Regions from separate parts of the Paradevosia tibetensis genome, predicted to be linked through region 3. Evidence: predicted binding sites of a transcription regulator. Region 3 holds the regulator's gene; each other region holds the start of a gene.
The links. The regulator PhoB, encoded in region 3, activates phosphate uptake and scavenging genes when phosphate is short. The targets are predictions, from matches to a motif close to TGTCATNNANCTGTCAT.

Region 1 (3,250 bases), 2.1 Mb from region 3:
TACCTCCCCGGCGGCCTTGAGCACTCCGACCAATGAATCCAGTTCCGACAATCCGCACCTCGCGCGTCATATAAAGATATCTTTATATGTTTCAAGCGAGCCGGTCTAGGGACTTCGACGGGATTGCCCGACGCGATGGGGCAGGCTTGCGCCCGCCCCACCTGCGATTACTCAGTTCGTGCCGAGCTTGAGCGCATCGCGGATCGTGTAGAACATGTCCGTCTGGTCGGTCAGCCCGGCGAAGTTGGCGGCATGGGGCCCGAATGCGCCCACGCGCAGCTGCGCGCCGGTATGGCCCTGCGAGCTGCTTTCCGAGTTCCCGTAGCTGATCGTCATCACCGCGCCGTCCTTGGTGTTGAGCGCCTGGGTGAGCCCCGGGGCCTTGGTGCCGTTGCCCACGATCTGGCTGGAATGGGCATGGTCCGCAGTCACGATCACCAGCGTCTTGCCGTCGGCCCTGGCGAAATCGAGAGCCACCTGCACGGCCTCGTCGAGATCGACCGTTTCCCCGATCTGCCCGCAGGCATTGGCGGCGTGGTCCTGCTTGTCGATCGAAGCGCCTTCCACCTGCAGGAAGAAACCCTTCTCATTGCCCTTGAGCAGATCGATGGCCTTGGCGGTCATGTCCTTGAGCGTCGGAATGTCGGCCGTACGCTCGGCATTGACTTCGCAGGTCACCGCCGGCTGGTCGATATTGCCGTGATGGGTCGCCGCCGGGCCCATCCAGCGCACCGGCATGTTGCCCGGCGCGAAGAGGCCGAGCACCGGCGCCTCCTGGGAGACTGCCTTGACGCCGTTGAGTTCGTCGAGGTTGGAAACCACCACGAACCCGCGCTCCCTGGCCTGATCGAGCAGCGTCTTGCCCTTCCAGTCGCCGGCCGCCGCCACTTCCTCGAACGTCTTGGCGCCGCCGCCCAGCACCAGGTCGGCGCGGGTATTGAGCAATTGCTCGCTGATCGAACCGGCGCCGCCGTTCTCCAGCGCGTTGGCCGCACATTTCTCGGCCGTCGCCACCGGGCCATAGCAGCCCCGGTCGATCACATGGGCCAGCAACACCGCCGGGGTCGCGTCCTGCACCTCGGCGGTCGAGACGTCGCCTGTCGCCAGGCCCGCCGCCTTGGCCAGTTCGATGAGCGTGGGCACCGGCTGGCCCTTCACATCGACGCCGATCGCGCCGTTATAGGTCTTCACGCCGCTCGACCAGGCCGTGCCCGAAGCCGCGGAATCGGTCACGTAGTTCGGCTTGCCGCTCTCCTTGTCGAGCGCGTAGTGCGTGTACTGGCCGGTAATCGGCAGGGCATCGATGCCCTTGAAGAACCCGCCGGCTCCTTCCGCATAGTTGCGGGCGATGGTGATTTCGGAATCGCCCATCCCGTCCCCGATCAGCAGGATGACGTTGCGCACCTCCCCGTCCTGGATCGCGGCCTTGAGTTCGGCCGTGGCATCGCCCGCCAGGCGGCGGGCCCCGCCCGGCTGGGCCAGGTCGCCCTGGGCGGCGCGGACATAGTCCGCCGGCTTGGCGGCGTCCTCGGCGAACGCTGCGGGTGAAGCGGAAACGAACAGCGCAGCGGCTGCCACCGTGGTCATCAATGAACGGGGAGAGGTCATCACGATGCAAATCCTCGAGTGGGTGGTTGGACGAGGCGGCAGGACTGCCGCCCTGCGCCGATCCTTTGGCCTGCTCGTGAATGCTTGGTGACAACCTCGTGGACAGTGCGTGACTGTGGATTAGCGTCGTTGGCTAGCGGGGGCTAGCGCCTCAGGCGTAACCCATGACGTCGCCATAGGCCCCGCGCTTGCGGAAGGCGTGGGCGCGCCAGAGCTCGAAAATCCCGGCGGCTTCCTCGGCGCTCAGCGCTTCGAAGCGAGCCCGCACATTGACCTTGTCGGCCTCCGTGGGCAGGTCGCGCCAGGGCATGGTCGCCACCACCGCCTCGAAGAGATCCGGCGAGAGCCCGGCGGCACGCAGCGCCACCGTGATGGCCACGTAGTCCTGCATGGCCAGCCACTTGACCAGCACTTCCGGCCCCACGCGCAGCATCACCGTGAGCGCGGCGGCGCAATGGTGGCCGTAGCCGAAGCGGGCGAAGCGGATGAGCGCGCGCTCGTCCAGCTGCTTGCGGTCGGCCAGCGCCTTCACCTGGTTATAGGCAACCTTCCACTCCTGGCTGTTGAAGCCGGCGCGGTTGCGCATGCGGTTGTAGACGACCGAATTGATCTTGCCGGCCGTGACCGGATCGACCGAGGCCTGCCCGATCTCGTCGAGCACCTTGTTTGCGGCGTTGTCGATCTCGTTGCGCAGCGAACCCCAGTCGATGTCGGGGCGATTGCGCAGGTCGTCGGCGATATCGCCGTCCTTGGCCGCCAGCGCCACCAGGCGCTCGATGGCATACTGACCCAGCTCGGCCTTGGTGTTGCGCACCAGACGCGAGATCGAAACCTTGTCGCCATGCTCGGTGATGGCGTCGCTCACCCGCTCGGCAACCGCATGACGGCTGGCGACCGCCACGCGATGGTCCTCGCTCTGGTTGGCCACGATATCGATGAGGTCGTCATCCGAAAGCACGCTCGAGAACTCGAGCAGCGGCTTGGCCACCTCGATCACGTCATTGGCCAGCTTGACCACCACCGTGCCCGGCGCCCGGTCGAGCGGAGCCAGCAGCTTGGCCACGTGAGCCCGCGCTTCCACTTCCACCAGTTCGGCGAGTTGGCAGAGCACCTCGTCATACTGGATGACCTGTTCGTCGTCGCACCGGTCCGAAACGAAGGAGAAGAGCTGGGCCATGTTGCGGAACAACTGCTCCCGCTCCATGACGTTGGCGTCCCCGTTCAGCACGCGGAAGGTCGAGAATGCCTTCGTACCTTCTTCGATCTCTTGCATTTAGTCCCTCCGCGCGGGGTCGATCCGCCGATTTGGAAGACTTTGCCACCGCGCACTCGCAACCGGCTAAAGTGAGAAGGCGGAATTTGATTCAAATTTTAACGATTGGTTGTGTGGAAAACTGCCTCTCCGCGCCGCCTTGCCCCCGGTAGTCTGCGCCTCTCGGGCGCACACTTGTCCCCGCACCCCGAGCCATGCCCTCGCACCCCGCCGCCGATGCGGAGCAAACCGTTAACCAAAACGAAGAACCCGGCCACTAGGGCCGGGTCCTGGAGATTCGTACCGGTTGGTCGCCTTACTCGGCGGCGGCGGATTCACCGTCCGAAATCGCGTCTGCCGGCTTGCCGGTCTTGAGCGCCGCGCGGGCAG
Region 2 (3,250 bases), 2.0 Mb from region 3:
GGCCTCGCCTTGCTTGCCCTCGACGATCGGCGCCAGATGGCGCACCATCCCGGCGACCTTGGCGTCCTTCCGGGTCTTGAGCCCGCCGTCGCGCAGCGGCGACCAGACGAGCGGCATCAGCAGTACCGGACGCTGCTCCCTGGGCAACCGCAATATCGAGGCCGTCACCAGCGACGGTCCGGTGGAATAGAAGGTCTGCAGCTTGGCGACCTTGGGCATCAAGCCCAGCACCTCGCCCCACCAGGGATGCTCCGGCACCGAACCCATGAAGGCGTTGGTGAAGAGATAGGGCACACCGGCATGCGTGCGATCCGTGCCCATGTGTTCGTCCGGCTCGACGCCTGTGAACGCCTCGTACCGGAGCAGTTCGTCAACCGGCTTGAACGGCTCGACGTCGAGATCCGAATAGATGCCGCCCAGCCGGTTGAGCACCATGTAGCGAAAACTGTCGGCGCGCTGGATGTTGCGCGGATACCCGTCGTAGATCGCCAGCAGTTCCGAATATTCCCGGGCCACGAACTCGCGCATCGTCGCATCGGTCCACAGGCGTATGTCCCAGCCCGGATGCAACGCCTTCCACCGTTCGAAAAACCGACCCATGACCTTGGGCAGGTCTTCCGTCTTCCAGGTGAAATGCACGATTTTGGGGATCATCCGGTCCGTCCGCTCGCTGGTCGCAGCCGCTCCATCACCCGCCACGGACTTCAAATCAACCGGGAAATCGTCACGCAGCCTCAAGCCGCCGCGCCCGAAAGCGTGGCGGCCGGGACTTTAAATATCCTCAGATGCTGCCTGAGAACGTGTCGCAATCGGCCGGGTTGCCCGACTGGATGCCGCGCTTGAGCCATGCCATGCGCTGGGCCGACGTGCCGTGGGTGAAGTTGCGCGACGAAACCGTGCCGCGCGTCAGCGTGTCATCGCCAATGGCGTTAGCCGCGGTGATGGCTTCTTCCACGTCCCCTTGGTCGAGCAGGTTTTCCTGACCGATCCGGTTGGCCCAGACGCCCGCATAGCAGTCCGCCTGCAGTTCGACCCGCACCGAATAGGCATTGGCCTGCGTCTCGGTCATGGTCTGGCGACGCTTGTTGAACTCGGGCAGCACGCCCGTCAGGTTCTGCACGTGGTGCCCCACTTCGTGGGCCAGCACATAGGCTTGCGCGAAATCCCCCGGCGCCCCGAACTGCTGGCGCAACTGGTTGTAGAACGACAGGTCGATATAGACCTTCTGGTCGTTCGGGCAATAGAACGGCCCGCTATTGGCGTCGGCCACCCCGCACCCGGACTGCGTCTGGCTGGTGAACAGCACCACCTTGGGCGGAGTATAGGTGAGGCCGTTGGCCTTGAAGATGTCAGTCCACACCGTCTCGGTGTCCTTGACCACCACCCCCACGAAATCGGCGAGCTGGTCCTGCCCCGCGTCGGGCAGCGGCCGCGACTGCTGGAACGAGGAGCCACCGGTCGACATCGAGCCGTCGATAAGGCTGAGCGGATTGATACCGAGCGCGAGGCATATGATGCCGATCACGATGATCAGGCCGATGCCGCCGACCCCGCCGCCGGCCCGGCCGCTGGTCGGGATCCGGAAGCCTCCGCCCGAACCCAGCCCGCCACCGAATCCGCCTCCCAGGCCACCGCCACCCTGCGATCTGCGGTCCTCGATATTGGAGCTGCGCTCGCGTCCCTGCCACTTCATCCCGTTCTCCTTGTCGAGGCCGGCCGCGATGTTAGCACCTTGCTCGCGCGGCGGTCACGAATTTCCCTTGGACACTCTTGACCATTTGGTCAAAGTGTCGTGGTCTCGTCATGTAAGAACGTCAGAACTCCAAAAAAGTAGCACCGCCTCCCCGTAATACCGGTTGGCGGCGCAATCGTAAGCTTTGCCCGATTTTCAGGGATAGGGAGCATTTCTATGAAGTTTGGAAGCAGTATTTCCCGCCGCGCTTTCCTCGCCGGAACCGCCGCGACGGGTGCCGTCGTCGTCATGCATCCGTTTGCCGCGCTGGCGCAGGCCAACGAGGCGCACCTGCGCCTGATCGAGACGACCGACATCCACGTCGCCGTTTTCCCCTACGATTATTTCGCCGACGCCCCGAACGACACCATGGGCCTGGCGCGCACCGCCACGCTGATCGACGGCATCCGTGCCGAGGCCGGCAACTCCATCCTCATCGACAATGGCGATCTCATCCAGGGCAATCCGCTCGGTGACTATGTCGCCTACGAGCGCGGCCTCGCCGGTGACAAGCTGCACCCCACCATCGCCGCCATGAACACCCTGGGCTACGAGGTCGCCACCTTCGGCAACCACGAGTTCAACTACGGCCTCGAATATCTCGATGCCGCGCGCAAGGGCGCCAACTTCCCGTTCGTGTCCGCCAACCTCGTCAGGGGCGAACTCGGTGCCGATCCGCTGAGCGACACCACCTATATCGATCCCTACCGCATCGTCGAAAAGGACATCGTCGACGGCGCCGGCAACAGCCACAAGATCAAGATCGGCTTCATCGGCTTCCTGCCGCCCCAGATCATGACCTGGGACGCCGGGCACCTGGAAGGCAAGGTCAACACCCGCGACATCGTCGAGACCGCCAAGGCCTACGTGCCCAGGATGAAGGCCGAAGGCGCCGACATCATCGTCGCCCTCTCCCACTCCGGCATCGCCGCCGACGGTGGCCCCAAGGCTGAAAACGCCTCGCTCCAGCTCGCCGCCGTCGATGGCATCGACGTGGTCCTTACCGGCCACCAGCACCTGGTCTTCCCCGGTCCGGACTTCAAGGATCTCGAAGGCGCCGACATCGAAAAGGGCACCCTCGCCGGCAAGCCCGCCGTCATGGCCGGTTTCTGGGGCTCGCACATGGGCCTGATCGACCTGCTGCTGCAGGCCGATGCCGACGGCAAGTGGAAGATCGCCTCCTTCACCTCCGAAGCCCGTCCGATCTACGAGCGCAAGGACGGCAAGGTCGCCGCTCTCGTCGAGAGCGAACAGAAGGTCATCGACTCGGTCCAGTCCGAGCATGACGCCACGCTCGAATATGTCCGCCGTCCGGTCGGCGAGACCGCCGCTCCGCTGCATTCCTACTTCGCGCTGGTCGCCGATGATCCGTCCGTGCAGATCGTGAGCCAGGCCCAGACCTGGTACATCAAGCAGATGCAGAAGGGCACCGCCTGGGACAACCTGCCGGTTCTCTCCGCCGCCGCCCCCTTCAAGGCCGGCGGCCGCGGTGGTCCGGACTACTACACCGACGTCCCC
Region 3 (3,250 bases):
GGGCTGGCCCGCACAAAGGCCGAGATGGATGAAGTGGTCGTCTCCTCGCTGCGCCGCGCGGGCCTGTTCGAGGAGGTCAAGGATCGCCTCGACTCCCCGGGCACCGGGCTTTCGGGCGGGCAGCAGCAGCGCCTGTGCATTGCGCGCGCCATCGCCACCAAGCCCGAAGTGCTGCTGATGGACGAGCCCTGCTCGGCGCTCGACCCGATCGCCACCGCCATCATCGAAGAGCTCATCGACGAGCTGCGCGAGAACTTCACCATCGTGATCGTGACGCACTCGATGCAGCAGGCCGCCCGCGTTTCCCAGAAGACGGCGTTCTTCCACCTCGGCAAGCTGATCGAGGAAGGCGTCACCGAAGAGATCTTCACCAATCCGGTCAACAAGAAGACCCAGGACTACATCACTGGCCGTATCGGCTAAGGAGCCCTAGATGCCCACCCTACAGAGCGAACACATCGTCTCCTCCTACGAGGATGAGCTGACCCAGCTGGCCCGGTCGATTTCCGAGATGGGCGGGGAGGTGGAAGCGGCCGTGCTGAACGCCACCACGGCGCTGCTCAAGCTCGACCATAACCTCGCCCGCCAGACGGTCGCCGCCGACAAGCGCATCGACGAGATGCAGCGCAAGATCGACGAAACCGCGGTTTCCATGATCGCCCGCCGCCAGCCCATGGCCACGGACCTGCGCTCGATCATCACCTCGATCCACGTGGCCAACGACCTCGAGCGCGTCGGCGACATGGCCAAGCAGGTCTCGCGCCGCGCCCTCCAGATCGAAGGCCTGTCGCTCGCGCCCAAGTTCTACAACGGGCTCAAGCACATGACGGACCTGATCCTGGCCCAGCTCAAGGCGGCGCTCGATGCCTATTCGACCCGCAACGGGGCGGCCGCGATTGCCGTGTGCAACCGCGACGACGAGATCGATGCGCTCTACACCTCGATCTTCCGCGAACTGCTCACGTACATGATGGAGGATCCGCGCAACATCACGCAGTGCACGCACCTGCTGTTCTGCGCCAAGAACCTCGAGCGCGTCGGCGACCACGCCACCAACATCGCCGAGGCCGCCTTCTATCTCGACACCGGCCGGTATCTCTCGGGCGACGTCGAAGACCTCCACCGGACCCAGGTTCGCGAGTAATCTCGCGAACCCCCAGCCTTTCCCCCACCCGGAACCGCTGAAATGCCTGCAACGATCATGATCGTCGAAGACGAGGCCGATCTGGCGCTGATGATGCGCTACAACCTCGAGGCGGAAGGATTCACCGTGCTCTCCTCGGCGAGCGGCGATGAAGCCGCCGACCAGATGCGCGAGAAGATCCCCGACCTGATCCTCCTGGACTGGATGCTGCCCGGCCTTTCGGGCATCGAGCTCTGCCGCCGCTGGCGCGCCCGCGAGGAAACCGCCCGCGTGCCGATCATCATGATCACGGCGCGCGGCGAGGAAGAGGAGCGCGTGCGCGGCCTGGCGACGGGCGCGGACGACTACGTCGTCAAGCCGTTCTCCATCCCGGAGCTCCTGGCCCGCATCAACGCGCTGCTGCGCCGGTCGAACCCCCAACTCGTCACCACCGTACTCAAGGCGGGCGACCTGGAGCTGGACCGCACCAGCCACCGCGTGCGCCGCTCCGGCCGCGAGGTGCATCTGGGGCCGACGGAATATCGCCTGCTCGAATACCTGATGCGTCACCCCGGCCGCGTCTATTCGCGCGAGCAACTGCTCGACGGCGTCTGGGGCAACGACGTCTATGTGGACGAGCGAACCGTGGACGTGCATGTCGGACGGCTGCGCAAGGCCATCAATCGCGGCAAGAGCGCCGACCCGATCCGCACGGTACGTGGCGCCGGCTATTCCTTCGACGAGCAGTTCGCGGCGGCGAGCTGAGACTAAAGCGCGCTGGTGGGTCTCTGCCGGCGCGCTTCTTCCCGCCGAGGCTAATTGTGCTCGACCGAGCCCATCCGCTTTTCCGCGCTCGGCCAGGCCAGTTCGGTGGCGCGCGCGATCAAGGCCTCGGTGAGCGCGAAGATGGCGGTGTTGGCATCCCAGGTGCGATCGACCGCGATGCGGCAGGGCAGCACGATCTTGGCGTAGCGCGAGAGCGGGGAAATCCACTCATCGGTGATGAGCACCATGAAGGCGCGACGCGCCGCCAGACTGGCGGCGACCTCGAGCAGGTCGGCGTCGTAGCGGCGGATATCGAAAAGCACCACGGTGTCATCGGCGCGGATATCGAGCAGCTGGTCGTTGCGGGCGGCGGGACGGCCATCGAGGCGGCGCACGCCGGGGCGCACGAGACGCAGATGCGCTTCCATGTAGCTGGCCATGGCATCGGTGAACCGGCCACCCACGATATGGCAGCCCCGCTTGAGATCGGCGAGGCGGGCGCTGGCGGCCTCGAACTCGGAGGTGGGTATGCGCGCCGCAGAGGCGTGCATGTTGGAGGTCACCTGCGAGAAGAAATCGCCCAGGAAGTCGCCGATGGCGGTCTGGTGACGGACGGCGGCGAGGCTGCGCTGCAGGGGCGACTTGGCGCGTTCCTCCAGCTCCTCGCGCAGGCACCGCTGGAAATCGGGATAGGACTTGAACCCGAGCTGAGCGATGAAGCGCAGGACGGTGGCGGCGCTGGCCCCGCTTTGCTGGGCGAACTCGGCGACCGGGGCCAGGCCGATGGTGGGGTAATTGGCGAGCAGCCCGCGCGCGGCGCGCTTCTCGGCGGCGGTGAGCCGGTGGTTGGCTTCGTGGATACGGGCCTCGACGCTCGGACTTTCCACGGTCATCCCCCTCGCAGACGCTGAAACGACAATTTCAATATTGACAGATATCGCCGATACGGAACAACTGTTGCAAACGTTAACCGAACAAAAATCGCGTGTCTCTCATGGATGGGTCGAGACTGCAGCCGGTTCAGGTCAACAACGCCGAAGGGTCCTCCCCCTTCGTGCTGGTCTGCGATCACGCCTCCAACCGCATCCCACCCGAATATGGCGATCTCGGCCTCAAGCCGAGCGAGCGGGTGAGCCATATCGCCTGGGATCCGGGGGCACTTTCGGTGGCGCTGGGGCTACTCGAGGCGCTGGACGCGCCCCTGGTCTATTCGACGGTGAGCCGGCTCATCATCGACGCCAACCGCGACCATGAAGCACCCGATCTCATCCCCGCCATCAGCGAACGCACGACGATACCGGGCAATGCGAAAATCGACCCGCTCGAACGGGCGCACCGGATCGTGGCGTTCCATACCCCGTT

Region 1: phoA (alkaline phosphatase) is a predicted target of PhoB. The motif match lies at 1,685-1,701, and genes of this name have one in related genera.
Region 2: FNA67_RS15645 (bifunctional 2',3'-cyclic-nucleotide 2'-phosphodiesterase/3'-nucleotidase) is a predicted target of PhoB. The motif match lies at 1,789-1,805, and genes of this name have one in related genera.

What each region holds. Positions count from the first base shown of each region.
Region 1 covers NZ_CP041690.1:3,066,107-3,069,356, forward strand. Annotated here, with positions in the region: gene FNA67_RS15015 (ArsR/SmtB family transcription factor) at 1-51, opposite strand, end outside; gene phoA (alkaline phosphatase) at 172-1,608, opposite strand; gene FNA67_RS15025 (DUF2336 domain-containing protein) at 1,760-2,881, opposite strand; gene FNA67_RS15030 (catalase) at 3,177-3,250, opposite strand, start outside.
Region 2 covers NZ_CP041690.1:3,200,265-3,203,514, forward strand. Annotated here, with positions in the region: gene FNA67_RS15635 (glycosyltransferase family 32 protein) at 1-654, opposite strand, end outside; gene ypfJ (KPN_02809 family neutral zinc metallopeptidase) at 782-1,693, opposite strand; gene FNA67_RS15645 (bifunctional 2',3'-cyclic-nucleotide 2'-phosphodiesterase/3'-nucleotidase) at 1,910-3,250, shown strand, end outside.
Region 3 covers NZ_CP041690.1:769,942-773,191, reverse strand. Annotated here, with positions in the region: gene pstB (phosphate ABC transporter ATP-binding protein PstB) at 1-423, shown strand, start outside; gene phoU (phosphate signaling complex protein PhoU) at 434-1,144, shown strand; gene phoB (phosphate regulon transcriptional regulator PhoB) at 1,187-1,888, shown strand; gene FNA67_RS03755 (MurR/RpiR family transcriptional regulator) at 1,939-2,775, opposite strand; gene FNA67_RS03750 (N-formylglutamate amidohydrolase) at 2,883-3,250, shown strand, end outside.